4 regions of the Mucilaginibacter sp. P1_D10 genome follow, and region 3 is predicted to be linked to each of the others. Evidence: riboswitches for the same ligand, from Rfam matches in the RefSeq annotation. Region 3 holds a riboswitch; each other region holds the start of a gene.
The links. A riboswitch is a leader RNA that binds a small molecule or an ion and turns the genes downstream of it on or off. The one in region 3 is predicted to bind S-adenosylmethionine.

Region 1 (2,200 bases), on a different contig from region 3:
GGGCCCGCCGTTAAACACAAAGGTAATGGGGCGTTTTGCAGCACTAACGTTATTATCAAGGCTGTAGGCCACGTAAAAAACATTAGCCGCAGCACGGCCTTTCGAATGACCTATACCCAGGTATCCCGCCTTTGCCCTATAAGCCAGCTTTTTGCCATTTAAGGCTATGGTATGCGAAGTTACCGCAGTGCTAAAGGCCGCAGGCCCCGCCGCAACATCTTCAGACGGGCGGTGGGCAAATTCAGACCAGGAAGTAGAAAGTAAAGCAATAGTGCCGGCCAGCAAAATAGTGGCAACAAAACGCAGGTTGATTGTAACAGTAAAAGAAGAAGGTAACATGGGAGGCAAATAATATTTTTAATAAACTGAGCTTGTTTGTGCTTGGGAGGTTAGCAACAACAGCTGCACATACCCATCTGAGGCATGGGCATTCGCATTAAAAATTGATTATTTAAACCTTGGGTTATCATTATAAAACACAGTACCGCTAATTGCGGATGCTGCAAATGTAATGGTAAATTTCGTTTTCTCAAATTTTTTCTATAATTTCTATGGGATTAATAGAATTTATTTACATTTGCATCGAAACGTTCTTTTAAACTTATCCAGAAAGACCGAGGGAATGGCCCTATGACGTCTTGGCAACCTATTATTTAAGGTGCTAATTCCAACTCCTGCCAAAACAGGAGAAAGATAAGAGTGCAAGTTTTCAACTTGTTAAGCGGTAAATCTCACCTCGCTTTCTGGCCTGTTTAAATCAAAATTTAATTAAATTACCATGAAAGTTTACCTCGACAACGCCGCTACCACCCCACTTGATAAACAAGTGTTTGAAGCCATGACGCCATATCTGCTCAATCATTTCGGCAACCCATCATCGCATCATCAGCACGGTCGCGAAGCAAAACAAGCTATCGAAAGCTGCCGAAAAACCATTGCCGGTTTGCTCAATGCTTCGCCAAACGAAATCATTTTTACATCGGGCGGCACCGAAGCCGATAATACTGCCATATTAACGGCCGTACGCAACGCCGGCGTAAAGCATGTAATTACCACAAGGTTCGAGCATCATGCCGTGTTAAGTTTGCTGGAGCACCTCAAAAAAACCGGCGAAATATCGGTAAGCTTCATCGCTCATGACGAAAAAGGAAACCTGGATCTTAGTCATTTAGCATATTTACTAAGCACCAACCCGCGCAGCCTGGTATCGGTAATGCACGCCAACAACGAAATTGGCAATCTTAACGATATTGAACAGATAGGCAACATCTGCGAAAAACACGATGCGCTTTTCCATACCGATACGGTGCAAACCATAGGCCATTACCGGCACGATGTAAGCAAGCTTAAAGTTCATTTCCTGGCTGCCTCTGCCCACAAATTCCACGGGCCAAAAGGTATAGGCTTTTTATATTGTCGGCAGGGCCTAAGGCCGGCCAAATTACTACACGGCGGCGGCCAGGAAAGAGCGTTGCGTGCAGGCACAGAAAACATCCCCGGTATAATCGGCCTTACCAAAGCATTGCAACTGGCCTATGCCGATATAAACGAGCACCGGCAATACATACAGCAATTGAAAGACCAGCTGATTGCCGGGCTTACCGAAACGCTGCGGGGCGTAAATTTCAACGGAAATTCGGCCATTGCGGATAAAAGCTTATATACCGTACTCAGCATCAATGTGCCATCGTTAAACCCCGACCTGCTCCGATGTTTGGACGAGTATGGCATATCTGTATCGGGCGGGAGTGCCTGCAGCAGTGGCTCATCGTCGCACGTGCTTCGTGCGCTCGGCGTTGAAGCGGGTAGAGATACCATCCGATTCTCTTTTAGCAAATTCAACACCCCGGAAGAGATAAATTATGCCGCCGGTAAACTTGCGGCTATTTATCAGCTGATTGCGGCATAATTGCGCAAAGCCGGCCAGTCCCGTTTCCTGTCAGTTTTTTATTGATAAGAACAGGGTGCACGGCAAAAACATATACGGGTTGTTCCGAGTACACAACAAAAACAAGGTGGAGTGGCCGAGTGGTTAGGCGGGAGCCTGCAAAACTCCTTACGATGGTTCGAACCCATCCTCACACCTCCCATAATTAAAAAATGAAATTAAGCTATTTATATATCTTGTTGGCCGTCCTTATTATATGCTCTGCGGCCACTGCGCGTGGTTGCGTGCCTGATACGCCCGCACGGGTACTGG
Region 2 (2,200 bases), on a different contig from region 3:
CGTTTGCCGGGATGGTAAACTTACCCTGAAAATCGGTTTGGGTGCCGGTTGTTATACCTTTTACGCCGATGGTTACGCCGGGTAGGGGCTGCCCGTCGGATTTGGCGGTCACTACGCCGCTTATTTTTACAGACTGGGCGTTTGCCTGCTGCAGGGTGAATAATAGCAATACAATTGCCAGTAACGATTTGTAATTTTTAAACATGATTTGTTAATGAATAGGTCAAAAAAAATATCAATACGAATGCATGCAGCTCGCGCTATGGCTTACACAAAAGGTGCAATACCAGCTGGCTTGTTGAATTTGTAAAGAATGAAAAGCTGATTTACTCCGAAGGCTTTAAAGCGGTGGCTTATGCCGGGAACCTTGCTGAAGGATTAGCAATAACAACACATAGAAGAGAGATAGCTAGCCATCAGGCTGTTAAAATGTAGGGTTTGATTGTTAAACCGGGGACTTCGGTAGGGGCTGATAGTAGAGGTGTTCATATGGTATGGATTGTGTTAATTCTATTTAAGGATTAATTAAGGGCAACAACAGGTTTATTTACAAGGCCGTCAATGGCTTTCAGCATGCCGGCAAATTCCTGCGGATCGTATAAGCGGGTTAAGTAGGCTATCCGACCGTCGCGGTCTATCACCACGTTGCGGGTTACGCCGCTTTTCTTATTAGCAAACCGCCCGAAGATATCAGCACCCGGATCTAACGCCAGCGGATAGCTGACGTTCATTACTTTTTGAAAGGCGGTTACCTTTTCCAGGGGTTCGTCGCGGTCAACCCCTATCAGGATAACGCCTTTGTCTTTATAGGCCTGCCACACTTCTTTTTCCAAATGAGGCATTTCTTCCCGGCATACGCTGCACCAGCTTGCTGTAAACTGCAGGATAACGATTTTGCCCTTAAGCTGTGCTAGTGAGGTTTTTGTGCCGTCGGTAAGTCGCAGTTCAAAATCTACAGGGGCAGGGTCGCCGGTTTTAACGATGTAACCGCGGTCGGCATCTGCCGCAGGGGTTGCCGGCGTTACAGATTGTGCACTTACAAAAAGTGCAGATAACAGCAGAATTCCTGTTAATAATAAGTATTTATTTTTCATGTGTTGATGTGTTGTGCCCCGAATAACGGCAAGAAGACGGGAAGAGGGAGGATGACGTAATGAACACCTTTTACAGGTATTGCAAATAATTTTGCGGACATTATCTTTTCTGCATTGCTGCAGACAGGAATTAGCACCTTTATACCTATGGCGTACAGGTTGCTAAGACATCATCGGGCCTTTCCCTCAGTCTTTCTTGATAATTATTAAGAACGATTACGATGCAAATATAGAATTAATTCTACTATACCCATGGGCTTTATATAATTTAATTGTCATATCGATTTTTTTTGTTAATCTGCGTTTATGTTTTTGAGGTGTGAGGGCGGGATCGAACCGCCGTTTGAGGTTTTGCAGACCCCCGCCTAACCACTCGGCCACTCCACCATAGTAATTTAGGCGGCCACCGATTTCAGTTGAGTAGCCAGGTTTTCCACTACTTCATCAATCTCGGTTAACGTGTTTTTGTAACTGAACGAAAACCTGATGGTTTCCATGTCCGTTGCTATGCCCAGGCCTTTGAATACCGGGGCTGATTGTGCAGTATAGTCGGAACCGCCCGAAACGATAATATCGATGTCGTCCAGGTGGTTGCTCAAAGGCCGCCCGCCCCAATCAGGGAAGCTGGCACTTAAGATTGTAGCAAGGTTCTCTTCGGGTTTGCCGCCGTTTATCCGCACACCCGGTACCAATGCCTGCAGTTTTGTGATCATCCTTATTTTTAGGGCCTTGATATAATTGATTTTATCCTCAATATCCCAGTAGGCTATTTCCAGAGCTTTTGCAAGCCCAACAATTGCCGCTACGTTTTCGGTACCTGTTTGCTGTTCCGGGCTGTTGCCGTAAACGAGTTTGCTAATGCGCTTGCCGCTGCGGTTAACTAAAATCCCCGCACCTAAAGGCCCGTGGAATTTATTTGCCGAGGCAGATGCAAAATCAAGCTTCAACCTTTCGGGATAAAGGGCATAGTTGCCAAGGGTTTGTATCGTGTCTGAATGGACGGTTGCGCCATAGCGGTGCCCGAGTTCGGCAATGTCTGCTATCGGGTTAACCAACCCGGTAATGGCATTGGCGTGTATTACCGATACCAGGTTGCGCGTATTGGT
Region 3 (2,200 bases):
ATGGAGCAGGCGTTGGGGTAAGGGAACTAACCCTTGCAGGGATAGCTTGCGAGCACCAAGCCCTCCTACGGAGTGCAAAATTAACTGGGCCGTTTTTCTACCAACCAATTGTCCCGATGGGACAATGAAGGAATATGCGCCTGCTTGATTCAGAAATGTGATTTTATGATATCAGATTAATACATTTCTAAACAACTAAAAGTTTCTCGCATCCCATCGGGATGCCTGGTTGGTAGAAAAAATAAGTAAATTGGCTCGTTCCATAGGAACGAATGGTGGTTCGCAAATATGATTGACCGACATGGCTAACAGTTATACCCAGCTTCATATCCAATTTGTATTTGCCGTAAAATACCGTGGTGCCCTTATTGATAGCGCATGGAAAGTGCGGCTGCATCAATACATTACCGGCATCTTCCAGCAAAACGAACACAAAATGCTGCAAATAAACAGCATGCCCGATCATATTCATATTTTTATAGGCATGAGGCCGCATCAATCGATATCCTCGTTAGTGCAGAATGTGAAAACGGAAAGCACTAAGTGGATAAAGGCACAGGAATTCTGTCAGCAACCGTTTGCATGGCAAGAAGGATATGGTGCGTTTTCGTATGGAAAAAGCCAAATTGATCAGGTTGTTAGGTATATTAAAAACCAGGAAAAACACCATCATAAGAAAACCTTTTTAGAAGAATATCGCGAATTCCTAACGGCGTTTGAAATAGACTGGGATGAGAAATACATCTTCAAAGAATTGGAATAGTCGCGAACACCAGGCGTTCCTATGGAACGCTTAAGAGATTCTTTCAATATTTCTACCAACCAGTTGTCCCGATGGGACAAAGCCAGACACAATAACATTACGGATGTTGATTAATATGTCGTCTTCGCGCTTTTGGGTAAAAAAAACGCTTATTACAAGGTGCTATCCTACCACTCACAATAAAATTAAAATATTATTTGGATATTAAAACGGCATTGCCCTATATTTGCCCACGTTAATCGGTAGAGATACCTTAATCAATTCCCCTCAAAAGGATTTTGGTTTATAAAGAAGCGGCGAGAGATCAGGCTCGAAAACCCGCTGGCAACCCTCCAAATTGGAGAAGGTGCCAATTCCTGTCCCGGAAAAAGAATACCGGGGGATATAAATTTTTAATCATGAAAAGTACAATTTACGTAGCTCAGCAAAACAACCAGCAATCCCAATCGGGACTATCTTCTGCATACAACCAAATTATTGGCTGTATTTGCATGTGTTGCTGCTGCTAATCCCGTAACACGTTCCCCCTTTTTATTTTCCGGAAGCACGCGTGATACCCTAAAGGATATGCTTATCCTATCGTAATTAAATATTTTTCATACAAAACCCTTTAAATCTACAGATTATGTCAAACTTGAAATTCGAAACCTTACAACTGCATGCAGGCCAGGAGGCCGACCCTACCACAGGCGCGCGCGCCGTTCCTTTGTACCAAACTACCTCATACGTTTTCAATAGTGCCGAACATGGTGCCAACCTGTTTGCGCTGAAGGAATTCGGCAATATATATACCCGCCTCATGAACCCTACTACCGATGTGTTCGAAAAACGCATCGCGGCTTTAGAGGGCGGCGTAGCGGCTTTGGCAACAGGTTCCGGCCAGGCGGCGCAATTCCTGGCGTTGAATAATATACTGCAGGTTGGCGATAACTTCGTTACCTCGCCATACTTGTATGGCGGCACTTACAATCAGTTTAAAGTTGCCTTTAAGCGTTTGGGGATAGACGCGCGTTTTGCTGCCGATGACACCGCCGAAAGCATAGAGCCGCTTATCGACGATAAAACCAAAGCAATCTACGTGGAAACCATAGGAAATCCCGGCTTTAACATCCCCGATTTCGAAAAATTGGCAGCACTGGCCAACAAACACGATCTGCCGCTAATAGTAGATAATACATTCGCTGCAGGCGGTTACCTTTTCCGCCCATTGCAACACGGTGCGCACGTGGTGGTAGAATCTACCACCAAATGGATAAACGGCCACGGTACCAGCATTGGCGGCGCTATTATAGATGGCGGTAACTATAACTGGGGCAATGGCAAATACCCGCAATTTACTGAGCCATCAGAAGGGTACCATGGTTTGGTTTTTGCCGATGTATTTGGCATCAACGGGCCCTTCGGTAATATTCAGTTCATTATCCGCGCCCGTGTGGA
Region 4 (2,200 bases), on a different contig from region 3:
CCGGAACGTTCCACCTTTGTGGGTACCGGTAAGCTGGAAGAAATAAAAGAATATGTTGTTGCCGAAGAAATAGACATCGTGGTGTTTGATGATGAGCTTACGCCATCGCAAATGCGCAACATCGAACGCGAACTACAGGTGAAGATACTCGACCGTAGCAACCTTATCCTGGATATTTTTGCAAGTCGCGCACAAACGGCGCAAGCCAAAACCCAGGTTGAGCTCGCTCAGCTGCAATATTTACTGCCACGCTTAACACGTTTATGGACGCACTTAGAGCGCCAAAAGGGCGGTATTGGTATGCGTGGCCCGGGCGAGAGCCAGATAGAGACCGACAGGCGTTTAATCCTGAATAAGATTTCCCTGCTGAAAGAGCGCCTAAAGCTTATCGACCGACAGAACGAAACCCAGCGCAAGAACCGCCAGGCTTTAATACGCGTGGCTTTGGTAGGTTATACCAATGTAGGTAAGTCGACCATCATGAATATGCTGGCAAAATCTGAAGTTTTTGCCGAAAACAAGCTGTTTGCCACGCTGGATACTACCGTGCGCAAAGTGGTGATAGAGAATGTGCCGTTTTTACTATCAGATACCGTAGGATTCATCCGCAAGCTGCCACATCATTTGGTAGAGTGCTTTAAATCTACCCTGGATGAGGTGCGCGAGGCGGATATATTGATACACGTGGTAGATATTTCGCACCCGACGTTTGAGGACCAGATACGTACCGTAAACGAAACGCTGAAGGATTTGAAGGTGCTGGATAAAAAAACTATCACGGTGTTCAATAAGATCGATGCCTTTAACCCTGCCGACCATAATATCGACATCAAGGATACCCCACTTACGATGGACGATTTCAACCACAGTTGGATGGCCAAGAACAATGCGCCTGCGATATTTATTTCGGCCACCCAAAAAGAAAACCTGGAAGAGTTCCGCACCATGCTTTACGATGCCGTAAAAACGATGCATACGGAACGATACCCCTACGATCATTTGCTGTATTAACCCCAAAACGGCCATTTCATCGGCCTTCCGGGGAGATAAAGTTGCCGTAGGGCAACTTTATCTCCCCATACTTGCGCAGCCTTGCACATTACAACATTAATATTCATATTTGTAATGCTTATGGAGAAAGGCGGAGGGATTAGACCCTGCGATGTCTTGGCAACCTGTGCTTACAAGGTGCTACATTCTACTTAACCGGGAGAAAATCGGTTAGGAAAGATAAGCGAAAGTCATTTTTTATACCCTGACTTTTCGAGATAAGCTATATACCAGTTTGCAGTAATCAGTTTACAGTTAGCAGTTTTGCTATGCGGTAAATTTCATAACTGCCTACTGCTAACCGGCAACTGCCAACTGTTTACAATGGACATTAGAAAAGAACTAGAAAAACGCATCCTGGTTATTGATGGGGCAATGGGCACCATGATACAGCGGTACGAACTCACCGAGGAGGATTTCCGCGGCGAGCGTTTCCGCGATCATGCATCCGACCTGAAAGGCAATAACGACCTGCTGAACATCACCCGCCCGGATGTGATCAAGGCTATCCATGCCGAATATTTGGATGCCGGCGCGGATATTATCGAAACCAATACCTTCAGCACACAAAAGATATCGCTTGCGGATTACCACCTCGAAGAGCTTGATTATGAATTAAGCTACGAAGGTGCCCGTATAGCCCGCGAAGTAGCTGATGAATATACGGCCAAAAACCCGGCAAAGCCACGCTTTGTGGCAGGTGCTGTGGGGCCAACAAACCGCACAGCATCACTTTCACCGGACGTAAACGACCCGGGTTACCGTGCCGTTACTTTTGATGATTTGGCTGAGGCTTATTACGAGCAGGTACGTGGTTTGGTTGATGGCGGATCGGACGTGCTGCTGGTAGAAACCATTTTTGATACCCTGAACGCGAAGGCAGCCCTGTTTGCCATCGACCGTTATAAAAAAGAATGCAAGGAAGCCGGCAAAGATTACCCTGCTTTTAGGGACACCGGCGGCGTGATGATCTCCGGTACCATTACCGATGCATCGGGCCGCACGCTTTCGGGCCAAACGGTGGAGGCTTTCTGGAATTCTATAAGTCACGCAAACTTGCTTTCTGTTGGTTTGAACTGCGCTTTGGGTGCCCGCGAAATGAGGCCGCATTTGGAGGAACTATCCGAAAAGGCAGGCGTTTATATTTCCG

Region 1: it holds a riboswitch for S-adenosylmethionine, as region 3 does, so the genes downstream of both, AC1DYT_RS18885 (cysteine desulfurase family protein) here and AC1DYT_RS08755 (O-acetylhomoserine aminocarboxypropyltransferase/cysteine synthase family protein) in region 3, are expected to answer to the same signal.
Region 2: it holds a riboswitch for S-adenosylmethionine, as region 3 does, so the genes downstream of both, AC1DYT_RS26095 (TlpA family protein disulfide reductase) here and AC1DYT_RS08755 (O-acetylhomoserine aminocarboxypropyltransferase/cysteine synthase family protein) in region 3, are expected to answer to the same signal.
Region 4: it holds a riboswitch for S-adenosylmethionine, as region 3 does, so the genes downstream of both, metH (methionine synthase) here and AC1DYT_RS08755 (O-acetylhomoserine aminocarboxypropyltransferase/cysteine synthase family protein) in region 3, are expected to answer to the same signal.

What each region holds. Positions count from the first base shown of each region.
Region 1 is NZ_JBFUAP010000012.1:27,697-29,896, forward strand. It holds gene AC1DYT_RS18880 (S10 family peptidase) at 1-339, opposite strand, end outside; SAM riboswitch class I at 599-700, shown strand; gene AC1DYT_RS18885 (cysteine desulfurase family protein) at 779-1,909, shown strand; tRNA gene AC1DYT_RS18890 (tRNA-Cys) at 2,015-2,086, shown strand; gene AC1DYT_RS18895 (PIG-L family deacetylase) at 2,101-2,200, shown strand, end outside.
Region 2 is NZ_JBFUAP010000027.1:38,175-40,374, reverse strand. It holds gene AC1DYT_RS26100 (SusC/RagA family TonB-linked outer membrane protein) at 1-205, opposite strand, end outside; gene AC1DYT_RS26095 (TlpA family protein disulfide reductase) at 522-1,094, opposite strand; SAM riboswitch class I at 1,192-1,300, opposite strand; tRNA gene AC1DYT_RS26090 (tRNA-Cys) at 1,410-1,481, opposite strand; gene AC1DYT_RS26085 (cysteine desulfurase family protein) at 1,490-2,200, opposite strand, start outside.
Region 3 is NZ_JBFUAP010000004.1:458,307-460,506, forward strand. It holds gene AC1DYT_RS08745 (trans-sulfuration enzyme family protein) at 1-21, shown strand, start outside; gene tnpA (IS200/IS605 family transposase) at 302-763, shown strand; SAM riboswitch class I at 1,044-1,154, shown strand; gene AC1DYT_RS08755 (O-acetylhomoserine aminocarboxypropyltransferase/cysteine synthase family protein) at 1,389-2,200, shown strand, end outside.
Region 4 is NZ_JBFUAP010000008.1:40,245-42,444, reverse strand. It holds gene hflX (GTPase HflX) at 1-1,011, shown strand, start outside; SAM riboswitch class I at 1,127-1,237, shown strand; gene metH (methionine synthase) at 1,375-2,200, shown strand, end outside.